DNA from 3 places in the Dehalobacter sp. MCB1 genome. Region 2 is predicted to be linked to each of the others. Evidence: riboswitches for the same ligand, from Rfam matches in the RefSeq annotation. Region 2 holds a riboswitch; each other region holds the start of a gene.
The links. Region 2 has a riboswitch for cobalamin ahead of A7K50_RS09905 (cobalamin-binding protein). Riboswitches for the same ligand answer to the same signal wherever they lie in the genome.
Positions count from the first base shown of each region.

Region 1: linked by a shared signal. The riboswitch ahead of cobT (nicotinate-nucleotide--dimethylbenzimidazole phosphoribosyltransferase) and the one ahead of A7K50_RS09905 (cobalamin-binding protein) in region 2 are both predicted to bind cobalamin.
Region 3: linked by a shared signal. The riboswitch ahead of A7K50_RS01390 (ABC transporter ATP-binding protein) and the one ahead of A7K50_RS09905 (cobalamin-binding protein) in region 2 are both predicted to bind cobalamin.

Region 1 is NZ_LXPC01000010.1:57,553-65,305, reverse strand. It holds gene A7K50_RS06645 (FMN-binding glutamate synthase family protein) at 1-717, shown strand, start outside; gene A7K50_RS14165 (hypothetical protein) at 723-896, opposite strand; gene A7K50_RS06640 (hypothetical protein) at 913-1,842, opposite strand; gene A7K50_RS06635 (tetrahydromethanopterin S-methyltransferase subunit H) at 2,051-3,004, opposite strand; cobalamin riboswitch at 3,164-3,340, shown strand; gene cobT (nicotinate-nucleotide--dimethylbenzimidazole phosphoribosyltransferase) at 3,469-4,587, shown strand; gene A7K50_RS06625 (hypothetical protein) at 4,651-5,145, opposite strand; gene motA (flagellar motor stator protein MotA) at 5,510-6,310, shown strand; gene A7K50_RS06615 (flagellar motor protein MotB) at 6,313-7,041, shown strand; gene A7K50_RS06610 (diguanylate cyclase) at 7,218-7,753, shown strand, end outside.
Region 2 is NZ_LXPC01000012.1:431,379-439,131, forward strand. It holds gene A7K50_RS09890 (adenosylcobinamide amidohydrolase) at 466-1,650, opposite strand; gene A7K50_RS09895 (heme ABC transporter ATP-binding protein) at 1,652-2,923, opposite strand; gene A7K50_RS09900 (iron chelate uptake ABC transporter family permease subunit) at 2,924-3,973, opposite strand; gene A7K50_RS09905 (cobalamin-binding protein) at 3,989-4,906, opposite strand; cobalamin riboswitch at 5,026-5,210, opposite strand; gene A7K50_RS09910 (hypothetical protein) at 5,200-5,364, opposite strand; gene A7K50_RS09915 (SPFH domain-containing protein) at 5,397-6,260, opposite strand; gene lonB (ATP-dependent protease LonB) at 6,447-7,753, shown strand, end outside.
Region 3 is NZ_LXPC01000003.1:326-8,078, forward strand. It holds gene A7K50_RS01385 (energy-coupling factor transporter transmembrane component T) at 1-531, opposite strand, end outside; gene A7K50_RS01390 (ABC transporter ATP-binding protein) at 518-2,014, opposite strand; cobalamin riboswitch at 2,124-2,304, opposite strand; gene A7K50_RS01395 (zinc ribbon domain-containing protein) at 2,362-2,562, opposite strand; gene A7K50_RS01400 (Crp/Fnr family transcriptional regulator) at 2,840-3,505, opposite strand; gene A7K50_RS01405 (4Fe-4S binding protein) at 3,826-5,031, opposite strand; gene A7K50_RS01410 (hypothetical protein) at 5,290-5,595, opposite strand; gene A7K50_RS01415 (reductive dehalogenase domain-containing protein) at 5,608-7,149, opposite strand; gene A7K50_RS01420 (helix-turn-helix domain-containing protein) at 7,495-7,753, opposite strand, start outside.

The DNA of each region.
Region 1 (7,753 bases), on a different contig from region 2:
GAAATTAAAGGCAAAGCACGTAAACTTATGGGTTTATCCCGCAATCAAGGTATATCGGGTCTACCTGCTCCTCCCGGTGTACAAAGTGCCGCAGATTGGCCCATATTGGTCAATAACCTGCGTAATAAGGCGAATGGAATACCCATTGCTCTGAAATTGATGGCCACGGACAAAATTGAAGAAGATTTAGGTTTAGCTGTGGATGCAGGGTTTGATGTCATTGCAGTCGACGGAACGCAAGGTGGATCTCTTGTTTCCAACCCCACCATGCAGGATGACTTTGGAATTCCCAGTCTCCATGCGTTAGTTCGCGCGGTCCGTTACTTACAAAAACGCGGAATTCGAGAACAGATAAGTCTGATTGTATCTGGCGGCTATTTTAATCCTGGAAGCTGTTTAAAAGCACTTGCGCTTGGCGCTGATGCTATTTATCTGGGTACCGTCCCCTTATATGCCTTAGCCAACAAGCAGCACAAAAAAGTAATCCCCTGGGAGCCTCCTACAGTCCTTGTTAGCTATGCATCAAAATATAACAAAAAGCTGAACATAAACTTAAGCGCTGAAAGGGTATCGAATGTCTTACGTTCTATGACGGTTGAAATGGAACAAGCCATTCGTGGTTTGGGGAAAACTTCTATCAAAGAACTAAGCCCTAGCGACTTAGTGGCGCTTGATACGTTTTCTGCTGAATTAACTGGGGTAAAAAGAGCCTATTAGTTTAATTATAAACCTAGAATTTGCTTGAATTCTTCTTTTAACTGTTTCTTAAACTGTAGATTCGGCTTTACGGTTACCTTATTTTCGCGCAATTGAGGCAGAATCTTGAGGAACCCGTAGTCTTCTTTTTCAACTGTTTCGATCATTTCCTTTACCTTATAAGATTTTCGCATATTCATCAATCCCCTCTCCCTCTTAAAGATTTAGTTCACGATTAATGATCAATTCCTTGAGAGCTTCGTTGTTATGACAAATGTTGTTCCAAATACTATCGATGATCATAGCATCAATCTGCTGAAACAGATATTTTTCGCTTTGAACATAGATGATGGCGCATACTTCACTTTTAAAGAATAAAGGAACAACCATAATTGATGCATCGTCGCTGATCCTAAAGTCTTTATTAATAATTGATTCCTGAGCCAGCTCCTTTAATGTGGCTCTATTCACAATCGGTACTTTTTTATATGAGGCAATCTCTTCAGAGACAATCAGATAATCGGAATGCGTCTTTCTAATATTATATAGTTTAAATTGGATATTGATTACCTTTGTGATACTTTTAATAAAATAGGGATCATTAATTTCTTTGCCAATGTTTTTGATATCTTTAATCATTTCAATGACCGATGCGTTGTTTAAGATTCTTAATATCCCCATCAAGGCGACACTGATTTCATTCAACATGGCATTTTTTATAACGGAAGACTCAGACAATATAGCCTCCATACTAAGCTCACCGTAAGGTGTTTTAACGCCAATTGTTTTAAAACTTAGAAACGGCAGCTTAATCATTAACAACCATAATAAAATATATAGGACGATTCTCATCCCTTGAAATACGGGTGCTTGAAGAATTTGAGCAAAGACACCTAAATGATCTGTATTTATCCCTACAAGATTGCCTAGAAATAACTCCTCACAGAAATAAAAGCCAATAAATATTGCGATAAGTGCGATAAATATTCCCCATATTTGTCTGGCATTTAACTGTTTTACCTGATAAAGTGTTTTAGACAAAAACGTTTCAAATGTGCCGAAGCATATTATGATCACTGCTCCTAAAATGGTTCCTAAAGCAGTACCACAAGCTATCCCTATTAAGATTCCGTATTTTGCAATCATATTATTGCCCTCACTTTTATCCGATTACAACACCAGTACCAATATATGGAAATGTATAGTCAAAAATTACTCCTTGTGGAATATTGGAAATAATTTCTAATATACAAATATATAAACAGCTCCTTCCAGGCAGTATCCTTAACAGGATCACTTCAGAAAGGAGCTGTTGTCCTATACATTCACTTACAAAATGTACAATAACTGTGTTTTATTTGGTTTTATCAAATTCTGTCAGTTTCTGAGCAAAATCACCATAAAATCTATACAGCGGATGTGTTGGACTAGCCGGCAGCTCCCCGCTTTCATCATATGCTAAGGTAGAAACCATCAGCGAAGCTGCAGCTACAGCAGGCAGTACGCTTGGCGCCCCTTTGATCGGCCCATAAAATAGGAAATCGCTCCACAGGACGGCCGATACTGCATGCACTGCAGCATTTATGGCGGAAAAGCCTTCCCCACCCCACATTTCCCGGCTTTCTTTCCACATATACGTCCCATTAGCAGGGGCTGATCCAACCGGCCAGCCGGTTTCCGCTTTGATTTGTTTACCTGCCAGGGCTGAAAAAGAAATAGACGGAAGATTCATTACGGTCGTATCGATTAAGACTGAGGAAAAATCTTTTGCTCCAATGGCTGTCAGCATTTCACGGCATGCCTGTACCCTGCCGGAAGGAGTCTGGTTCGTTTCATCGAAGACCTGCAGGACCACGTGTTTGATTCCCAATTCTTTTAATACCGCTGCCTGGCCGATCATGTCTTTATCCCAAGGTGTAATGCTGTTATATAAAATTTTGTCCTGAATACCAAGGCTGGCAGCATATTCTGCCGTATCAAGACGCGCTTTTTCGCCCCAAATGTCAATAGCAAAAGGGCGGTTGCTGATTGTAAGGTAAAAATCAATATATTCCTTCATCTCATCTGCGGAAACCGCTGTCATAGCGACTATGGCAGGTATCCCTGTCTGATCGGACAGCTCTTCCTGCCTGAGAATGTATAAACGGGCTTTTTCACGATCAAATTTCCTGTCACGGCGGCTTTCTAGAATACGGTCTCCGTTATGAAATATTGAGGATATAAGCAGAGGCGGATTATCTCCAGGTTGGCCACCGATAATCATGTCACAGATACGGCAAACTTTTGGTGTTAAGTCATATTTAAACATTTTTTCTCCAATATCTCTTTGGATGATTTAGCAATCGTATTATACCATATATTATTGTAAATAACCATTATTTAACAGCAATTGCCAGATTGAGCGATTATTAAAAATTAATTTGACTTGACTTTATTTATGATTTTCGTTATCTTAATAGAAGTTGAATATATGTATACAATCTTAGGTGCCCCACTAAGGGGAGAATAGGAAAATCGGTCTAATCCGATACGGACCCACCACTGTATAGACGAGTCCCCGCTGATCCACTGGCGTATGCTGGGAAGGTGCGTTCAGGACGTTTGAGTCTGAGTCAGGAGGCCTGCCTAAGAGGTAAAAGTCTTTCCTGGGTAATGGAAAGCGGCGGTGATGACGGCAAAATCCCGACCACAAGAAAATTTGTGGTGGGGTTTTATTTTTTATCGGCTACGGATGGCCTAACAAATAATTTTATTTAATTGGAGGTTTTTTAAATGAGCAGCCTTACAAAATTTCATGGTTTGGAAAATCTGAAAAATGCGACTGGGCAGGAACTTGAAACTGCGTTACAAGAACTGATGGGCGGAATCAAAGCGCTCGATCAGGAAGCTTTGGCAGGTATGAAAAGCCGTGTAGATGCGAAAATTAAGCCCCTCGGAAGCTTAGGTGTCTTAGAGGATATTGCACAACAGCTCGCAGGCATATTTGGCACTACACACCCCCAAATCAATAAAAAAGCAGTCCTGCTTATGGCCGGAGATCATGGTGTTGTCGTCGAAGGCGTCAGTGCTGCACCTCAGGAAATCACGAAACAAATGTTCTATAGTTACCTAAATGGCGGTGCAGGCATCAATGTCCTCGCCCGGAACGCCGGAGCAGATGTTATTTGTACGGATATCGGCATTGCCACCCCATTCGACGCTCCTGAACTTATGGCCTACCGGGTTAAAAACGGAACAGACAATATGGCGAAAGGACCGGCAATGACCCGTCAAGAGGCCATACTTGCAATACTGACTGGTGCAAGGATTGCCGCCAATGCGATTGACTCTGGTGTTAATCTGTTAGCAACAGGTGAAGTCGGTATTGGCAATACAACACCGAGCGCTGCCTTAATCTCTGTGTTTACCGGTCACTCTGTTGAGGATGTTACTGGCCGCGGAACGGGCTTAAAAGATGATGCCCTGATTAATAAGCAAAACGTGATTAAATGCGCAATCGAAATTAATCAGTGTGACCCTGCCTCGCCGATTGATACCCTGGCTAAAATTGGTGGACTCGAAATTGCTGCGCTCGTTGGAGCAATCCTCGAAGCTTCCTATCAACATGTACCGATTATCCTCGATGGCATCATTTCATCTGCTGCAGCAATAACCGCAGCAAAACTGGCACCCCTATCCACTTCCTATATGATTGCTTCTCATAGTTCAGAAGAGCTTGGACAGCATCTAGCTCTTCATCAGCTTGGGCTCAAACCTAGACTTGACTTCCATATGAGACTTGGAGAAGGCACAGGTGCCGCCTTGATGTTCCCGATGGTCGAGGCAGCCCTTAAAGTCGCTGATGAAATGGCCACATTTGAACAAGCTGCAGTTACCACTGGAGACTTCTAAAATCTGCAAAGAAAGATAAAAAAGACATGTAGGGCATAATCCGTTCATGTCTTTTTTGCATATTCATCGATATTCAATAAGCCTTTCATTTTTCTTTTGTTCAAGATTATATTTTAAATCTGCGACACGCTGGACATAACCATCAGGATCATATAAGCCGCCGTCTTCTACCATCTTAAGAATGTCTTCAAGGCCGTAGTGATTAGATAACAGCATCAGATCAAAGACAAACTCATCGGCATAGCCTTGATCAACCCAGTAATTTCTGTAATATGCCAACTTCTCTATGTCTGACTTTGCAGTAGTGATTTGGATATTATTAATTCCTTCGGCTCGATAAACTGCCAAAACCAATTCATACGACAAATCATTTTCTTTACAAAGATTAAAGATAATGCCCTGGGGGTCATTCGGCAAAATGACATAAATCACGGAAATCTCCTGCGCAGTAGCAGACATTCCTTCTGCTTGTTGAACGGAGTGAGAGCAAACATATACAAGGATAACAATAGGAATGATAACGAATAAGCTACGACTAAAACCTTTTCTAACAAACATGATGCCCACCCCTTGCTTATTAAATTTTCTAGTTATTCAGAATACTAAAGCCCCTTTCAAGAATCAAGACCTTAAAATATAAATTAGTGTGTATTAGACAATATTCTTAATATTCTGATATTATTATATCATAAATATTTTGTCCGATATATATCATTATCTTAGGATCAATATTTATTTTATAGCTATATGTTTCTTTTTGATAATATATGCTGTCTGTTAAAAACTAATAAATATTTTCTAAAAATGACAGTATTCTCTAATATTTTCTATTAATGAGCTGGTTAAAAAATCTGCATAATGATACAATATTTTTATAATTCGCAGACTATCTGTAGATAAAAATTTAATAAAGGGTGTAAGAATGGACATTTTTTTAATTATTGGAATCGTTGTAGGCGCTCTTGCCGTAGTCGTAGGCATGATTGTCAAAGGAGCCAATGTAGCTGTGCTGTTGAATCCAGCTGCGGCCATTATTATTCTGATCGGGACAACTGCAGCCGTGATGAACTCATTCCCAAGAAAAGAATTCTTGAACATTCCGAAAGTATTAGCTGCCCTTTTTCGAGAAAAACAACCGTATGATGCGGTGTCGTTGATTGAACTTATCACCGATATGGCGATGACAGCCCGTAAAGACGGCTTATTGTCCCTTGAACAGACGATTATGGAAATTGAAGACCGTTATTTGCAAAAAGGGCTAAGCCTGGTAGTTGACGGATTGGAGCATGACTATATTCAAGAAATTATGGAAATGGAAATTGATAATATGGAGGACCGTCACCGTGCCAATGCCTCGATATTTTCCGCGGCAGGCAGCTATGCTCCGACGCTGGGAGTATTAGGTGCGGTCGTAGGACTAATCGGAGCGCTCGGTAATTTAAATGATACGGAAAAACTTGGCCATATGATTGCCGCTGCATTCGTCGCGACATTGTTTGGTATTTTTCTCGGCTATGTTGTCTGTCACCCAATCGCTTCCCGCTTAAAAAGAAAATCTGCTGCCGAAACTAAGAATATGCGCATTATTGTCGAAGGAGTTCTGGCCCTTCAGGCCGGAGAGAACCCTAGCAGCATTAAAGTAAGATTGACTGGCATGCTCGATCCAAAAGAAAGAAAAATCCTAGAGGAAAAGGAAAAAAATAAACAAGGCAGCGGTGAATAAGGATGTCGAAGAAAAAGCAACACCATGAAGAACATGTTGATGAATCCTGGCTGCTGCCGTATTCCGACCTGCTGACGCTTCTGCTTGCACTTTTTATCGTTATGTTTGCCATAAGTCAAGTCGATAAAGTAAAACTGCAGCAGTTGAGCGAGTCTTTTAAGGAAATTTTTGCAGGTGGTGCCAGCTTTTTAGAAAAGGAAAGCGACCAAGTGGTAGAACTTGAGCCATCCAGTTCTGAGGATGTTTTTGCTTCTGAGCTTGAACAAGATAAGATGGCAGATATAAAAAAACAACTTGAAAAGGAAATCTATGAAAGCGGTTATTATAATAACGTCAAAGTAAATCTGGATAAGGAAGGTTTGCAGATCGTTATTCAGGATGTGATGCTTTTTGCGTCGGGTGATGCGGAAATCCTCGATGCGTTCTCCCCTCTCCTTCTGCAGATCGGGAAAATGCTAAATGATATGGATAACGATATAAAAGTCGTAGGCCACACGGACGACCGTCCCATCCATACTGAGAAGTTTCGTTCCAACTGGGAATTAAGCGTGATTCGTGCAATTAACGTCATGAATTTTCTGGTTAATCAGGGCGGACTGAATCCTGAAAGATTTTCAGTTCAGGGCTACGGGCAGTACTCCCCTATTTCCGATAATACGGTTGAGGAAGGCCGGGCAGAAAACAGGCGCGTTGAGATCTTCCTGCTTCGTAAGTATCCCGTTGCAGAATAATAAGAAAATTGAATTGATCTTGGAAAACATGATCATTGAAAAAATACGATTGCATTCAGACAATCGTATTTTTTAATATATTCAGAAAAATGAAATCTACTTGACAGCAGTATAATGTTGAAATATCCTGGAATTAGTCGAATTATTGCATTCAGGTGAGAACGCAGGTGATATTTATGCTGGCCATGTCTTATATATCGATGATTGTGGCGTATACCTTTGTCTTATTTGGTTTCTATATTTTAAAATTGAATCATAAGGAAACCTTAAACAGATTATCAGCCTCTCTGAATTTCTGTTTTGCATACTGGTCGTTCATTTATTCATTCCTTTATCTCGCTCCAAGTCCCGAGAATGCTTTATTCTGGCATCGGATCGCGGCGATTGGATGGGTGATGTTCTGTCCGCTGGCCACTCACTTTTTTCTGGCTCTATCGGAAAAAACAAAAAATATTCAGGGTATCCATTGGTATATCCCCTTGTATGGCCTGCCGGCAATTTTACTGTTTAAAACACTGTTGACAAATGAATCATTGGTCGCCAAAGTCTTTGTCCAGAGTACAAGCGGCCTGGGTTGGACGTATGAACCCAATATTGGTTCAGTCTGGTTTTGGCTGTATTGGTTTATGCTTTTTGCTTACTTAAGTGTTGCGCTGTTCTTTACCATAAGGTGGGGCAAAAACAGCCAAAGACGGAGGTTCATTAAACAAGC
Region 2 (7,753 bases):
CGTCATGTACCCTAACCGCTCTTCGGCTATTGCGCCATCCATGGCGCAAAAAGCCGCGCTCCGCATCGTGCTCCGCTTGGCCGCGGATAGACTACATGACGTTAAATTTTGGGTCTATTAAGCCATCATATAAAGAATGCGGGATCAGAATCGAGGGGAATTCCGTATAAAGCTTCCAAGCAAATTTTACAGCCGCCGACGAATGAGTTTCGCCAGCGGCTGTTTTTAGTTTGAACGGCTAGTACCACAAATAATGAGTTGTATTCTGGCATGCAAACCTACTTAACCCTAAGATCAGTCTGGGGGGCACAGTTCCGCTGTGAGCGGAGCAGGATAGCGCAGCGCGGCTTTTTGCGCCAAGGATGGCGCAATAGCCGAAAAGCGGTATTGTGGCTCACAGACTTACCCTCACATAATGATAATGTAATATACAAAATGAAAAAACAACAATTTGAGGATACTGTTCTAGTCGAACTTCGCTGCAGCAATGATCCTTACTGTTAGCACTGCAAAGCAATGGGACATTGCCGTTATGGCATCGTCAACGGAGCTGTAGGAAATTAAGAAATCATTCAGAAAATCATCCGGTAAATCATAGCTTCTCCTGAGACGTTCAATGATGATTTTCCCTTCGGAGGCGGCCTGGGCAGGCGATAATAACTGCCAGTCCAATTGATCCATCAGATGGACATAGAGCGTAGCCGGGACCACTAGTTCCCCTTCGCGTTCTATCTTTATTAACCTGTTCAGGAACTTTTGCTTATCCAGCGATCCCGGTTTTCTCGATTCCGCTTGATTCGGAACTCCTGTTCGAGACGTGGATCCCTGACATTCCAGGACACCGATGCCCTTCTGGTATTCTTGCCAGAGGGTTTCTTCATTGATACCGAATCTTTTTAAGCGGTTCAGCAGGCTGAACTGGCAGACCGGACATAGGCTGGTCTGCAGGAAAAGAGCCTCCTTCACAGCTTGTTTGACGGTGATTCCAATCAGTTCTCCCAATTTGCTGTGTTTGCCGGCATAGAAGAGCCTGGAGCCAGAGTTGCTGTTGCAGATGATGACCGTCCCGTCTGTGCCTGATCCTGTGGCGATGCCCCTAGAATAGCAACTGCCTGCCATAAGCTCCTGCAGGGCAGCCGTTTTGGCTTCTGTACAAGTCACAAGTGCTCGGGTCAGGGTCTCTTCCGGAAGATCGGCATTGATATACAGCAGAATATTAATCGTTCCAGCCGGAATGTTTACCGTTTCCCCCTGCCGTTCATGGAAGAAAGCTGGATCACCGATCCGGCCGCCGTTCATTTCGATGCCGCCGGTTACCACTGCGGTGACGGTCAGATCTTCGTAGCTTGCTGTCCGAATAGCCGCATTATTCATGGCAGCAGCTGTCAGAAGACCTGCGGAGGCTTCAGGATCAAGACCCAATTCCGTGGCAATCAGCTTCATATGTTCCTCATAGACGGTTGGAGTGATGTCACACGTCAAGCCCATTCCCGAATTAATATCGTGGTTAAAAACAAATTTCAGGTTTTCACGGTAGCCACCGTTCAAATGGGCGGTACTCAGAACCTTGCGGTCATCCTTGAAAAAAATAATGATACTGTCTTTATAGCGCTCAACGGTATCACCTGTTTCGTAAGTCCACAGAAGCAAATCATTTTCCTCCGATCCTACCTAATAGTTCCCGGATGCTTTCGAACTTCTCTGCACCATGCTGTATCATGCCGGTGAGAAGGCTGTCAGCTTTGCCACCGGTAAAATCTCCTGTGTAATCCCACTGTTCTGATTCAGGTTCCACAATCATTACTTTTTTGTTTTTAAGGTGTAAAGCCGCTGAAACTTGTTCTAAATTGACGATGTTCCCGTACCCGAAAGGAACAGACAAAACAATGATCAGGTCCGCTTCGTTTAGAAGGTCTTCATTCATGTTAAACGCTTCGGCGGAGATGGGGGCAAAAGGAGCTTCTTCTGATACGGCAATGCCAAGTTCTTTGGCTTTTTTCCAGTCCGAATCTCCAATGTTCAGGACGCCGCAGCTCACTTGATAACCGGCCTGAACCAACTGTTCCATCAGATAGACACCGCTTCCACCTCCGCAGAGTAAATGAATACGTACATCCCTGGCAGCCTCACTCCGGTCCTTCTTTTTACTTAACGGAATAATATTAAAGCGTCCGGTGATTTCATTCGTCGAAATCGCAACTTCGATATGGTAGCTGTCACGGATCTTCTGGGCTGTAAGCACTTCAACGGGACTGCCATAAGCCACAATTTTGCCTTTATCCAGAAGAATGATTCTATGGCTGAATTGGGCGGCAAGGTTAAGATCGTGCAAAACAGCGATCACGGTCAGGCCTTTAGTTTTATTCAAACGATCCAGAAGCTCCAGCAATTCATATTGGTGCTGGATATCTAAATGAGAGGTTGGTTCATCGAGCAGCAGGACTTTGGGTTCCTGAGTTAAGGCTCTGGCCACAATGACTCTTTGCCGCTCACCTCCGCTTAGTTCGTTCACAGAGCGGTCCTTCAGGTGCCAGACGTTTGTCAGCTCCATCGCCCATTGAGCAATCTCCACATCCTTTTCAGAATCGCCCTCAAATCGCTTTTGATGGGGCATTCTGCCCATCAGTACCGTCTCCATGACAGAAAAAGCAAAATCCCCTCCGGTATCCTGGGGGACGACTGCAATCGTTTTGGCAAGATCTTTTTTCTTAATCTTAAAAATATCCTGATCGTCGAGCAAGACAACCCCCTTCTGGGGAGTAATTTCTGCGGTAATATTTTTTAGCAGGGTAGACTTGCCGGACCCGTTGGGTCCAATAATGGACACAAAACTGCCCCTGCTGATTTCCAGACTTAAGCTTTCCAGAATATTTTTACTGCCGTAGGCAAATGTGAGGTTACTGGCAATGATTGAAGGCTCCACTTATATTCCTCTCTCTTTCTTTTTCTTCAGCAGATAGATGAAAAAGGGCCCGCCAAAAAGCGCGGTAATGACACCGACAGGGATTTCCTGTGAACCCATGCATGTCCTGGCAATCGTATCGGTAATCACCAAAAAAGTTCCGCCCACTAAGAAAGAGAGCGGAAGCAGGATCCGGTGATCCGGACCGACTAGAATCCTAACAATGTGCGGAACTATCAATCCGACAAAACCAATCGAGCCGCAGGCAGCCACAGCGCCAGCTGTTGTCAGTGAAGTAGCGACAAGAAGAATAATCTGCAGTTTCCCAAGATTGATACCCAGATGCTGAGCGGTACTGTCGCCAAAAACCATCGCATTCATTTCCTTGGCTAAAGTAAATAAGACAATGATGCCAATAATCGTGAACGGAGCGGCAAGCTGGATATGTTCCCAGCTCTTATTGGCAAAACTGCCCATGAGCCACAGATAGATTTTATCGATATCTTCCGTATTTAAAACCATCAGAAAAGACATGACTGCTGACAGGAACGCACTGAGTGCGACACCTGCCAGTAGCAGTGTAGTGACAACAACTTTTTTTCCAACTCTGGCCAGGGAGTAAACAATCCAGGTTGTGAGAAATGCTCCGGCAAAACTAAAAACAGGAATTTCAATCATACCCAGGAAACCGGCTGCTCCTGTAACAATGGCGACCGTGGCTCCCAAACCTGCACCTGAAGATACCCCCATCACGTAAGGATCTGCCATTGGGTTTTTAAAAAAACCCTGCAGCGTACCTCCTATAACCCCTAGGGCTCCCCCGACCAAAGCTGCCAGAATGATTCTTGGAATACGCAGAGTCCAGATAATTGTCTGGTGGACCTGTGAATAGTCTTCCGCGTGAAACCAGTGATTCAATAAAGGTACTTTGCTCAGGATAACCCCGGCACTCTCTTTAAAAGAAATGTTCGCGGAGCCAATCGTTGTGCAGAAAATGCCCACGATGACCAAAAATAAAGTGAAGATGATCAGCAAGTACTTCCAATTTTTCCTGCTTTTTAATACATCCATGATTGATAACTCCGTTTATTTACCGAAAACTTCGGGATGAATCGTTACCGCCATTTGTTCCAGACCCTCGATAACTCTCGGGCCTGCTCTGCTGATCAGGTTGTCATCAATTGCAAATACCCTGTTGTTTTTCACGGCGCTTAAGACTTTATAGCCGGCTCGATTTTGGATATCTGCAGGGGTATGTGCATGGGTATTGATGATATAGTAATCCGGATCGGCTTGAAGCAAATTTTCCATGCTGTAATTATAATACCTTTCCGTGTTGTCGGCAGCAATATTAACACCACCGGCAACTTCAATAATATTATTGACAAAACTGGTTGAACCGGCTGACATCAAAGGATCATCCCAGATTTCAACAAATACGCTTGGTTTGGCCAGGCCTTTGACTTTGGAAGTGATATTTTCTACTCTGGTTCTCATATTTGCATTCAGCGCAGTAGCCTCAGCTTCCTTGCCGGTCAGAGAACCGGCCAATTCAATATTGCTGATGACCTGATCAATCGTATCGGCATCGAGCACAACGACAGTCGTGCCTAGTTCTTCAAGCTTCGTGATAACATCTTCCTGTACGCCGGCGGAGATAAAGACCATATCCGGATCTGCAGCGACAATCATTTCCACATTCGGGTCTTTAAAGCCGCCCATTTTTTCTTTGGTCAGCGCCTGTTCAGGATAGTCGCAGTATTCTGAAACACCAATGATTTCTTGATCAAGTCCAATGGCAAAGAGAATTTCGGTGATAGCAGGGGCTAAAGAAATAATTTTCTGGGGATACTTGTCGATGGTAATCTCTCTGCCCAGCGTGTCCGTAAACATCTTTTCCTGTTGGGCCTGTTGGTTTTTTGTTGAACAGCCTGTGGCCAAGCCAAGGGCCAGGGTAAGGACCATGGTCAGAATCAGCAGTAGTACAAATGGTTTTTTCTTCATAATCATTTCTCCTTTGTTTTGATTCTTTTAAGATAAAACAAAAACAAAAGTCTCTTAATTCTAAGAGACTTTCCCATTCTAAGTCGGCTTAATCATTAAAGGAAGCGTTTTTACCATACATCATCTTCCTAATCCGAGGCAGGTCTCCTGGCTTACGGGTCATTCTCCTTCCGGCCTTCCCGGATCATATCCAGTGGCATTCAGAATTCGTCTCCTCATTCTGAGGCACCTAGGATCAATCATTCATTTCTCATTTCTCTACGCTTACAATATTGCATAGAAGGCCCTTTTTGTCAATCGGATTTTTTTTTAGGAATCCTTCCTGCTTTCCGGACGCTTTCCCGTAAGAGATATTCAATATGAGCGTTGACGCTTCGGAATTCGTCGGACGCCCATTCTTCAATCATGCTGAATAACTTTGGATCGATACGCAGCGGAAAGTTCTTCTTGTCTGCCATTATCCTGCTCCTGCTGACGCCTTTTTTATTTTTTAATACAGAGTGCCGGTATTGAGTACTGGCTGGGCTGAACGGTCAGAGACAATTGCGACCAGCAGGTTGTTGATCATTGCCATCTTGCGTTCGTCGTCGAGTTCAATTGTCCCGCTGTTTTCCAACTGCTGAATAGCCATCTGGGCCATTCCGACAGCACCTTCCACAATTTTCTGACGGGCAGCCAGGATTGCGTTAGCCTGCTGCCTCTGAAGCATGGCGCTCGCAATCTCGGTGGCATAGGCCAGGTGGGTTAGGCGTGCTTCAATTACTTCCACGCCGGCAAGTGTCAGGCGCTCCTGAAGTTCCTTCGCAATTTCTTCGGCTACTTCCTCGGTGTTGCCCCTTAAGGAAACATCACCTTCTTCATAATTGTCATAAGGATATTTGGTTGCAACATGACGCAGCGCTGTCTCACTTTGGATTTCTACAAACTGTTCATAATTGTCTACATCAAATACAGCTTTAGCCGAGTCCACCACTTTGATCACGACAACTGCAGCAATTTCAATCGGATTGCCGTCGACATCATTGACTTTCAAACGTTCGCTGTTGAAGTTGCGGACTTTCAGGGAAATCTTTTTCGCGGCAACGAACGGAACCGTCAGCCAGATACCGGGTTCGCGGATACTGCCGATATAGCTGCCGAAAAATGTCAGTACTTTGGCTTGATTCGGCTGGATAACCTGGATGCCGGTTGAGACAATCAGTGCCAGAAGAAGCAGAACCACTGCTAGTACGATATTCGTGAATCCTGTTTCTTGAACTGAGGCAACAATATTAAATGTTGCAGCAGCCAAAAGGGCTAAAAAAATGAGAATGCCCAGGAACCCGTTAACTTTCCATGCTTTTTTTTCAATCATAGCTATCATCCTTTCTTTGTGAAAAACCAGTTTAAATCAAACTGGATCAAACATTTAATTGATATAATAATGATATCATTCTAATATAATTAATGCAACGATTTTTGCGGGTGACTTTCGCAATATGTTTTGAATCTTCTGATCTGGTAAATACTACATAGAGAGTGTTGAGCAGGAGGTACTGGAATGGAAGGTTTGGGGTTTGGGTCACTACTGGCAATGATTCAGTTGGCTTTTGTATTGGTTGTTGGAATTTATTTCTGGACGATGTTAAGGCAGCAGTACTCGACGAGATCTGCTGTGGAGAAGGAGTCCGTGAAACAAAAAGAAAAGCTGCAAAGAATGCGTAAAATATCTTTGACGATCCCGCTGTCGGAAAAGACCAGACCGGAAGTCTTTGCGGAAATCATTGGACAAAAAGAAGGTGTGAAAGCACTTCGGGCTGCTTTATGTGGGCCGAATCCTCAGCATGTTCTACTGTACGGGCCTCCGGGTGTCGGCAAAACAGCCGCGGCCAGGCTTGTCCTTCAAGAAGCTATGAAAAATCCGCTCTCGCCGTTTAAAAGTGAGGCAAAATTTATTGAAATTGACGGTACGACGGCCAGATTCGATGAGAGAGGGATCGCTGATCCGCTGATCGGTTCTGTCCATGATCCAATTTATCAAGGCGCAGGTGCCATGGGGATGGCGGGGATACCACAGCCCAAGATGGGTGCTGTCACGAAAGCCCATGGCGGGATTCTTTTTATTGATGAAATTGGTGAACTTCACGCCATTCAAATCAATAAACTGCTTAAAGTGATGGAGGACCGCAAGGTTATTCTGGAAAGTTCCTATTATAGCTCTGAGGATAGCAATATCCCTGAGCACATCCACGATATTTTCCAAAACGGCTTGCCGGCAGATTTTAGAATGATCGGCGCGACGACCAGAAGACCGGAAGAAATACCAGCGGCAGTACGCTCACGCTGTATGGAAATTTTCTTCAGGGCGCTTCAGCCGGAGGAGATTGCGGTTATCGCCAAAAACGCTGCCGAAAAAATTGATATTGAGATCACAGACGGAGCATTGGAAGTTCTTAAAAAATATGCCACGAACGGCAGAGAAGCTGTCAATATCGTACAGCTGGCAGCCGGAGTCGTTCAAAATGAAGGCCATCGTTGTATTGATGAGGAGAATATCGAATGGGTGGTTATGACCGGACAATACACGCCAAGGCCTGAGAAAAAAATTCCACCTTTCCCCCAGATTGGATTGGTCAATGGCCTGGCAATCTACGGAGCAAACCTTGGCATGCTCCTGGAAATTGAGGTCACAGCCTACCCGGTCAAGAACCGTAAGGGGGAGCTCTATGTAACTGGAATTGTTGAAGAGGAAGAATCAGGTTATGAAGGTAAAAAAACGCGCCGGAAAAGCATGGCGCGCTCCTCGTTGGAAAATGTTTTGACCGTACTTTGCCGGGAGCATAAGATTGAACCGCGTCATTACGATAT
Region 3 (7,753 bases), on a different contig from region 2:
ATTTTTGATTCTATTTTTAATCCCTTCCGAGGGATAACCCCGAACCGATTGACTCTCTGAAATTGCCAGATACTCCTTTTGCATCAGAGGAAAAAAACGTTTTGTCATAACGACCAACATAGCATAACGATAAGGAACACCCCACACTATAAGCATTAAAGCCGCATCTATGGCAGAAGTCCAGGTCGTAAACTGAACAGCAGCCAAAGTCACGGCTGCCGTGCGGGAAATACCCAAAGCAGCAGCCGGAATAGCGCCTGTATAAACAGACAGAATACCCCATTTCCAGAGAATATCTCCATCCCGGCAGAACAATAGCTGTATGACAACAATCTGCGAGGCTACTAAAAGCATTATTGGCAGCAGTATTTTATATTTTTTTAAATGGTTAGAAAAAATACAGTCCGTAATCATTACCAATGCAATCATCCCAATTTCCAGAATCAGATTCTGCGAAAACAAAGCCGTAAGGATCAGTGTTAAACACCATACCAACTTCGTACGTGGATCAATTTTTTCAATGAAATCCATAATCAACGCCTTCCTTCTGGAAATCTAACCCGATGTCTTTAAGGGTCTTTTCATAAGAACCAATCTCTTGGGCCGGAATATCCAATGCCAGACGGTGCTTGTGCATTGCCACAATACGATTGGCATATTGTTTGGCCAAACCCAGATCATGGGTAACGAGAATAACTGTTTTACCTTGCTGCTGAAATGCTGAGAGCAGCTCCATGATCACGACACTTTGTTCTTCATCTAAGCCTGAGGTCGGTTCATCAGCCATGATAATCTCAGGATCTCCTACTAAAACAGAGGCAATTGCCAGTTTCTGACGCTGGCAACGGCTGAGCCTATGCGGATGGATATCGGCGTATGCCAACAGCCCGACTTCAGTCAAAATTCCATTCACTTTCTCTTCAATTTCCCCTCTCGGCAGTTTCCTTGTTCTTAAAATAAATGCTACCTCGTCTTTTACTGTATTCGAAAAAATTTGAAGATCAGGGTTTTGAAACAGAAAACCTATTTGACTGCGTATGGTTGCAAAATTTCTTTTGGTTAGGGGTTTGCCAAATATCTGAATTGCACCAGCATCCGGGACAAGCAGACCTTCCATTAACTTTAAGAGCGTCGTTTTGCCTGAACCATTGAGTCCAATCAACCCAATAAAATCGCCGTGATTAATCGACAAATCAATTTTCTCACATCCCTTAAAATCCCCTTTATAGGTAAAGGTTAGATCCTTCACTTCAATTATTTTTTTATCTGTTGCTGTAATATTTTTTGCTGGGCTAGTTTTTTTATTTAACCGTTCTAGATAGTCATCAGGGCTGCATTCTTCTTTAATGGCTCCTTCAGCCATGATAAGAATACGATTGGTATAGGGGAGAATATCGCAGGCCCGGTCCATTACCATAATCACGGTAACTCCCTTTTCTCTGTTTAAATAAGCGATATGAGAATAGAGGTCTTGTTTTCCCTTTCCGTCTAATTCTGCGGTGGGCTGATCTAAAACAAGAATAGGAGTTTCCATCGCTAGAACACTTGCCAATACCACTCTTTGAGCTTGACCGCCGGACAGCCCATCCGTATTTCTTTGTTCAAAACCCTCCAGTCCAACGAATTGTAAAGTTTTTTTGACTCTATTCTTAATTTCCTCCCAAGGAAGTTCCATATTGGCAATGCCGAAAGCAACCTCTTCCGCCGCCGTGATACTGACAATCTGATTTTGCGGCTCCTGCATCATATAACCGATGTAATCGCACATTTTTGCTAAGGGGATTTCATGGATGTTTTGCCCCATCACCTTAATGGTACCGTTTAACTGCCCATTGAAAAATTGAGGCGCTGCTCCGGTGATGCTATGAAGCAACATCGATTTGCCCGATGCAGCTTCCCCTGTAATAGCAATGAAATCTCCTTGATTAATGGTTAAGTCAATATCTTTTAATACTTTTTTTGTTTCAGGCGGAAAAGCAAGAGATTCTATTTTAAGCTGTACCGCAGGTTCCATCGGATGAAAGCCTCCATATAAAAATCTAAACTATGTAAACGACATGCATACAAAAAAAGTTCCAGTTTTGAGAGATACTAACTCTCAAACTGAAACTTTACCATTGCTTCATGTTGATATCTTCATTGGCAGGTCTTCTGACTCATAGCTTTAACCGATTTCTGTGCCTTCCCGATTTCTCAGTGGCATCGTACAGTCATCACAGCTATTTACAGCGGCGGGTCCGTCCAGGAATTGCACCTGATTCCCTATTCTTCTCGATAAGAGACACCAAAAAAGAATGTATGATTATTACGTCTTATTCTAAATGAAATTGAAGAAAAGTCAAGAGAAAAGATGGTGAGATTTTAACATTTGCAGCCAGGACTACATTTCCCAGATGAACAGGTTTTACCACCTTTAACTCCATAGGCATTAACCGTTGTAAACCGCTGAGTTATTTTATCATCAGCGCACTGCGGACATATTTGTTTGTCTCTTGAACTAACACTACAAAAAACAGAAAACTTGTGACCACACTTTTCGCAGATAAAGTCATAAGTTGGCATTTAATAACCTCCTAAAAAATCTTTTCTTTATCAAATCAATAATAAATTCATTGAATCCCCAACATTATATCCGTATGACATCAGGAGAAAATACTAGTACCATGTCAACCCTAAATCTATATATCCTGGCGGCAGATTTCTGTTAATACTGCGTTGTCGTCAATCACCATACGCTCGGTATGCCTCAATCCTCCGCCTTGTCTTAAAAGAAATCTGCTCCCCATTATATTACAGTTTTAAGGTTGACAAGGTACTAGCTGGTCTTAATTGTAGATCTTTAAATATGTTTCTGCCAGTTTTTTAGACGGCTATAATCCTGTATAATGATCCCTCCATATATTGGCCGTATAATGTTCTCAGATTTTAAGTCGCGAAATAATTTTGACACCGTTACTCTTGTTGTATCTGCAAGTTCAGCCAAATCTTGTTGATTGATAAACAGTTGCATCCCTTGTTGATCTGCAAGTGCACATAAAGTTTCGATAATTCTATGGTCTACCTTGTAAGTGTAATGTTTCTGCAGCCGGCTTATATGGTTATTACTTTTCATTGAAAGGTCGTAGAGCAGCTCTTCAGTAAGCGTAAAATCAGACTTCATCAAACTTTTCATTTCCTGAATTGAAATTGCAGCGGCTACTGTGTCTTCAACAGCCGTAAATGAACCGAGAGGGGGAATACCGGTAAACAATGGCGCAATCATAAATAAATTATTTGCACCCAAGACATCAATGAGAACCTCATTGCCTTCTTCGTCAACTTTCGAATATTCAACCGTCCCTGTAAAAATATATAATAGCTTCTCAATCGTAATGCCTTGTTTAATAATAATGCTTCCTTTGGGATATAACAATCTTTCTCTATCCGCAAAAACTTTCTTCCAACCATCTATTGGCGACCGGAATAATTTTGTGTGTTTCAGCCATGGTAGATCATTATCACTCATGATTACACTCCCTTGTACTTAGCCTTATACTTAGACTAATTAATATGTGAAAATGTAATTATGTTGTTTCCTTGTCCTGCCTAAATCTCCTGATAATTAGAGATATGGGCAGACAGAACTACCCTTACCTTGATTATATATTATTTTTCTTCGTGGATATAGTATGCAGATAATGGACATCTAACGGCGAGCGTCAATTTAATTAACGCTGGTGAATGGTTATAAAAGTTGTTTTATGTTGCTAAATAGTAAGAGTATAACTAAAAATAAGATTGTCGCTGTCAAAGTACAGAAAAATATTTCCTTAGAGCCAAGGTGCCTCATAGTGACCTTCCTTTATTCGTTAGAATACCTTGTTCCTGTTTCTTTTGGAAAAGGGAATTTACGAACCGTCTTGCTTTCATTATGATTTCATTTATCACCCCGACTGGGCAAAAGTATAAACACCAAAATCTTCTAATAAACAACGATACAACCAGGATAATGCTGAGCAGTATCCATTGCACACTCACCCCCTGAAATCCAAAAAGGACTCCAAAGGGTTCATAACTGCCCCCTACACTGGGTGATTTCAAGCAGAAGCATAAAATCAGCACGATCCAGACTAACACGTATTTAATTTTTTGCAGCGATGTCGCTACATTATGATTACATTTTAGTTTTCCGCCTCCGATTTTTGCCAGTATTTCCTGAATTCCTCCAAAAGGACATAACCAATAACAGTATAGATTCTTCCCGCTTAAGAAGATAATTAATGGAATCCCGACGATCAAAATATACCAAAAAAGATTTTGTTTAAAAGCTGGGAAGAATCCCATTAATCCACTGGCAATGTTTGCAAGCGAAATTGAACAGTTAAACCAGAAACCTGTAAAAAATATACTGCATATAATAACTATCCATCGCAGCTTCTTGATTTTCAAACGCACTCCTATGATCGTTGCAAATATTAATAAAGCCAAACCTATTTCTTTGATCCCCAAATTAATATTCTCCGAAGGCTCTGAAATATTCAAGCCAAATTGGTTTCTACCCAACCCGTGACTAGCCTGGTGGACTGCATTGGTAATCCCTCTCGATGAAAGCGTAGCGCCCGTCACCCTGTCAATATCCCGACCAATTTCCAGCGGTTCATCTACAGCTTTACCTATAAATTGTTTCGGAAAATCCCCACTCAAAACTGAATGAATATAGGATGGTGTTTCCGTAGCATACCCTACAACCTGGACTTTTAAAATGTTACCATTGGAATCTGTAGCCGTTAAGACAGATACAGGACCGCCATAGCCGTTTCCTTGACCAAAAACTACGTATCCCTGCAGCGTATACTGACCGTTGATATTCTTATAGCCTGCATAGGTCAGAGGGTGAGTTTCAATCGCTTTAAACTCCTGAGCATCGCTCAGCATAGAGGGTAAGAATTGCTGGACATCCATCTGTCTGCCCTTAAAACTAAACAATAATGCGATCATTAAAGATCCAAAAAACATAAATAAGAACAGTTTTTTTAAATGAATTTTAGACAAAATTACACATCTCCCGGTATACCATCGTTTATTATATCCGCACTACGCGCCTTTCTCAGCACTTCTCGCCTCAAATTGAAACATAGTGCATGTAGTTCCAAGTCTTGTTAGATCCGGCTACAAGAGTGTCCCTCAAATCTTCTCGAACTGCCAACCACGCTTTTACGGCAACGGTTCGACTGCCCAGCGATTATGTTTTTGTTTTCTCTCTGGGCAGCAAACCATTCAGCCTTACCTTAAAACTGAGAACAAAAATAATTACATTTTAGATGCATTATCAGTTATTTTTGCTTTCGGTACAGTAAAAAACCAACGCCAGATCCCGACTCCTGAAATTACAGTGATTGCAGTCAAAAAGACTCCTCCCATTAAAGCAGCACGTGACTCATTTTCACCGAGACTAGTGAAAATAAATATATCCGTTAAAAAGAGTAATAAAACCCACGCACAAACGACTAACCATTTCCACCAATTTAAGCTTTGACCACGCTGCTTCGACCATGAATACAACCAATACACAGCTACTGCTGTTCCCATTCCTGCAATGAACGAATAAAGGCTCATCCGCTATCCCTCCTATTTCTTAAAGATGCCTTCCGGTATTCCGTCAAAGAACATATCCGTTCTCATCCACCAAGGCACGTCTTTATAAGTCGCCCACGTCGGAGCATTATAATCGTCCTTTGACGGACTCGGATAAAAGCTCTTTTGCCCCCATAGCATGATTTGATGTGCTATTCCGGTTCGATCTCTTACAGCCAATTCACGGCTATACTTATGCAATGCATTATCATATCTGCGCCACGGACACACAGAATAACAAACACCGCACATATGCCTGACGGGAACAGAAGCATAATAGTTCTGACATTTTTCTCTGTCTGACATCCAACGTACCACGCCATCGTCCTGCAGTTCGGGTTGTCCGGCTGGAATAGAGCCACCAGGACATTTTTCCGCACAAATACCACACTTGTCGCAGAAATCTTTTAAGCCCATGTTGATTGGCCGATCTGGCTCCATAGGAAGATTTGTCAGTACAACAGCCAATTTTACCGAGGGTCCAAATTCAGGTGTAACCAATATGCCGGGCCTTCCCATCTCACCTAATCCGGCATCAATTGCTAACGGTGTGGGTAAAAGTTCATCCCACCCTATAATTGGGTTTCCGTTATATCTGGCAGGATAGCCCAAAGCTTTGATAAAACCTGTAAGTCTTGCAGCAGCAAGACCTGACCGCGTATATGCCTCAAATGGACTGTAAAAAAGCGGTGTTGCTTCTATTAAATTAGGTTCATGGGGTACAGCAATGACAATTGCATATTGCCACCAATCCGGGATGTCTATGGGACCACCTCTTACCCCTCTTGGCGTTATTGGATCGATTCCTACCGCAGCTAAAATTGGAAGCATCCTGGGGTCCACGCCACCACCCCAGCCTAAGATCCACCTCGGATTGACTTTCGTAATACCCACTAAAGTCCCACCAAAGAGGCCTGCCATTTTTTTAATGAGTTTGCTTGTTTCTTTTGGATCCTTAACTTTTAATGGTTCTTTGATTACACCCTTAAAGTCCCACTCTTTTGGGTCCCCTACTAAGGGAGCAAGCATGCTGGTCCAAGCCTTGTTCCATGCGGTTGCAATCCCCCACATATCCTTATTCATTTTTTTCTCTTCTTCAGCGAGGTTCGGAAGAAGTTTGGTGAACCATGCTCTATCGCTTTCCAGTTTATCAGGATGCTTTGCGTAATATTCCTTCAATCTGGGCATTAAATTTTCTTCGCCTTTTTGGCTTAGTAAAGCATCTTCCTGATAGTACAGACGACGAAAGGTTGGTGAATCAACGTCTTGATCCACACGATTGACTGGTCCTTTAATCTCATAGCCAGGCTTATCTACTCTAAATGGCTCACGATTAAAATATACTTCCCCTTGTTCTGATTCCCATCCCATCATCGTATCAATGGACTTTGCATCACCAAAGCTGCTGGCAGCAATTCCCCCGAGTGCCGCTACACCTCCAGCAAGCCCGGCAAATTTAAATAAAGAACGTCTGCTGATTTGAACGGATTTAATCTTGTCTACTACCGAGCCATTTTCTAACTGGTTATTTTCCATCCTGTTCACTCCATTCCAATTTGTGAAAATAAAAAAGATCATGTTAAAAGTCCCTTAGATGCTATACATTTGCGCAATGAAGTCATGGTTTTTTAGACTCGTGAGTCTATACCTCTCCTCCTTTACTTAAAATACAGATCATATCTTAAACATGAGCGCTCGTATTCAGTTTATAGCAGTCAACTTTTTGTGTATGTTAAACAAATACTTTTCTGAATATTCAGAAAAGTCAAATGTAAACAAAGGAGCAATAGACTATTTCAGACTAATGCTCCCCAAAAATATTTGCCTTATTTTACATAGTTTCGGAGTTTACGCACAGAGTTTCTTAGTTTTTGTTTAGTATTATTCGGACTCCTGAACCTGAATCCCCCAATGTGCAAGTTGTTTTAGAATCGGCATCAAGTCACTACAAAGGTCCGTCAATGCATATTCAACCCTCACCGGCATCTCCATATATTGTTTGCGGTAGATAAGACCGTCTTCTTCCAATTCCTTCAATGAACTTGCCAACATCGTATTTGTTATGCCTCTAATCTTGCGTTTCAGTTCATTATACCTTGTTATACCGTCTTGATTAAGCGCGCATAAAATAGGCACTTTC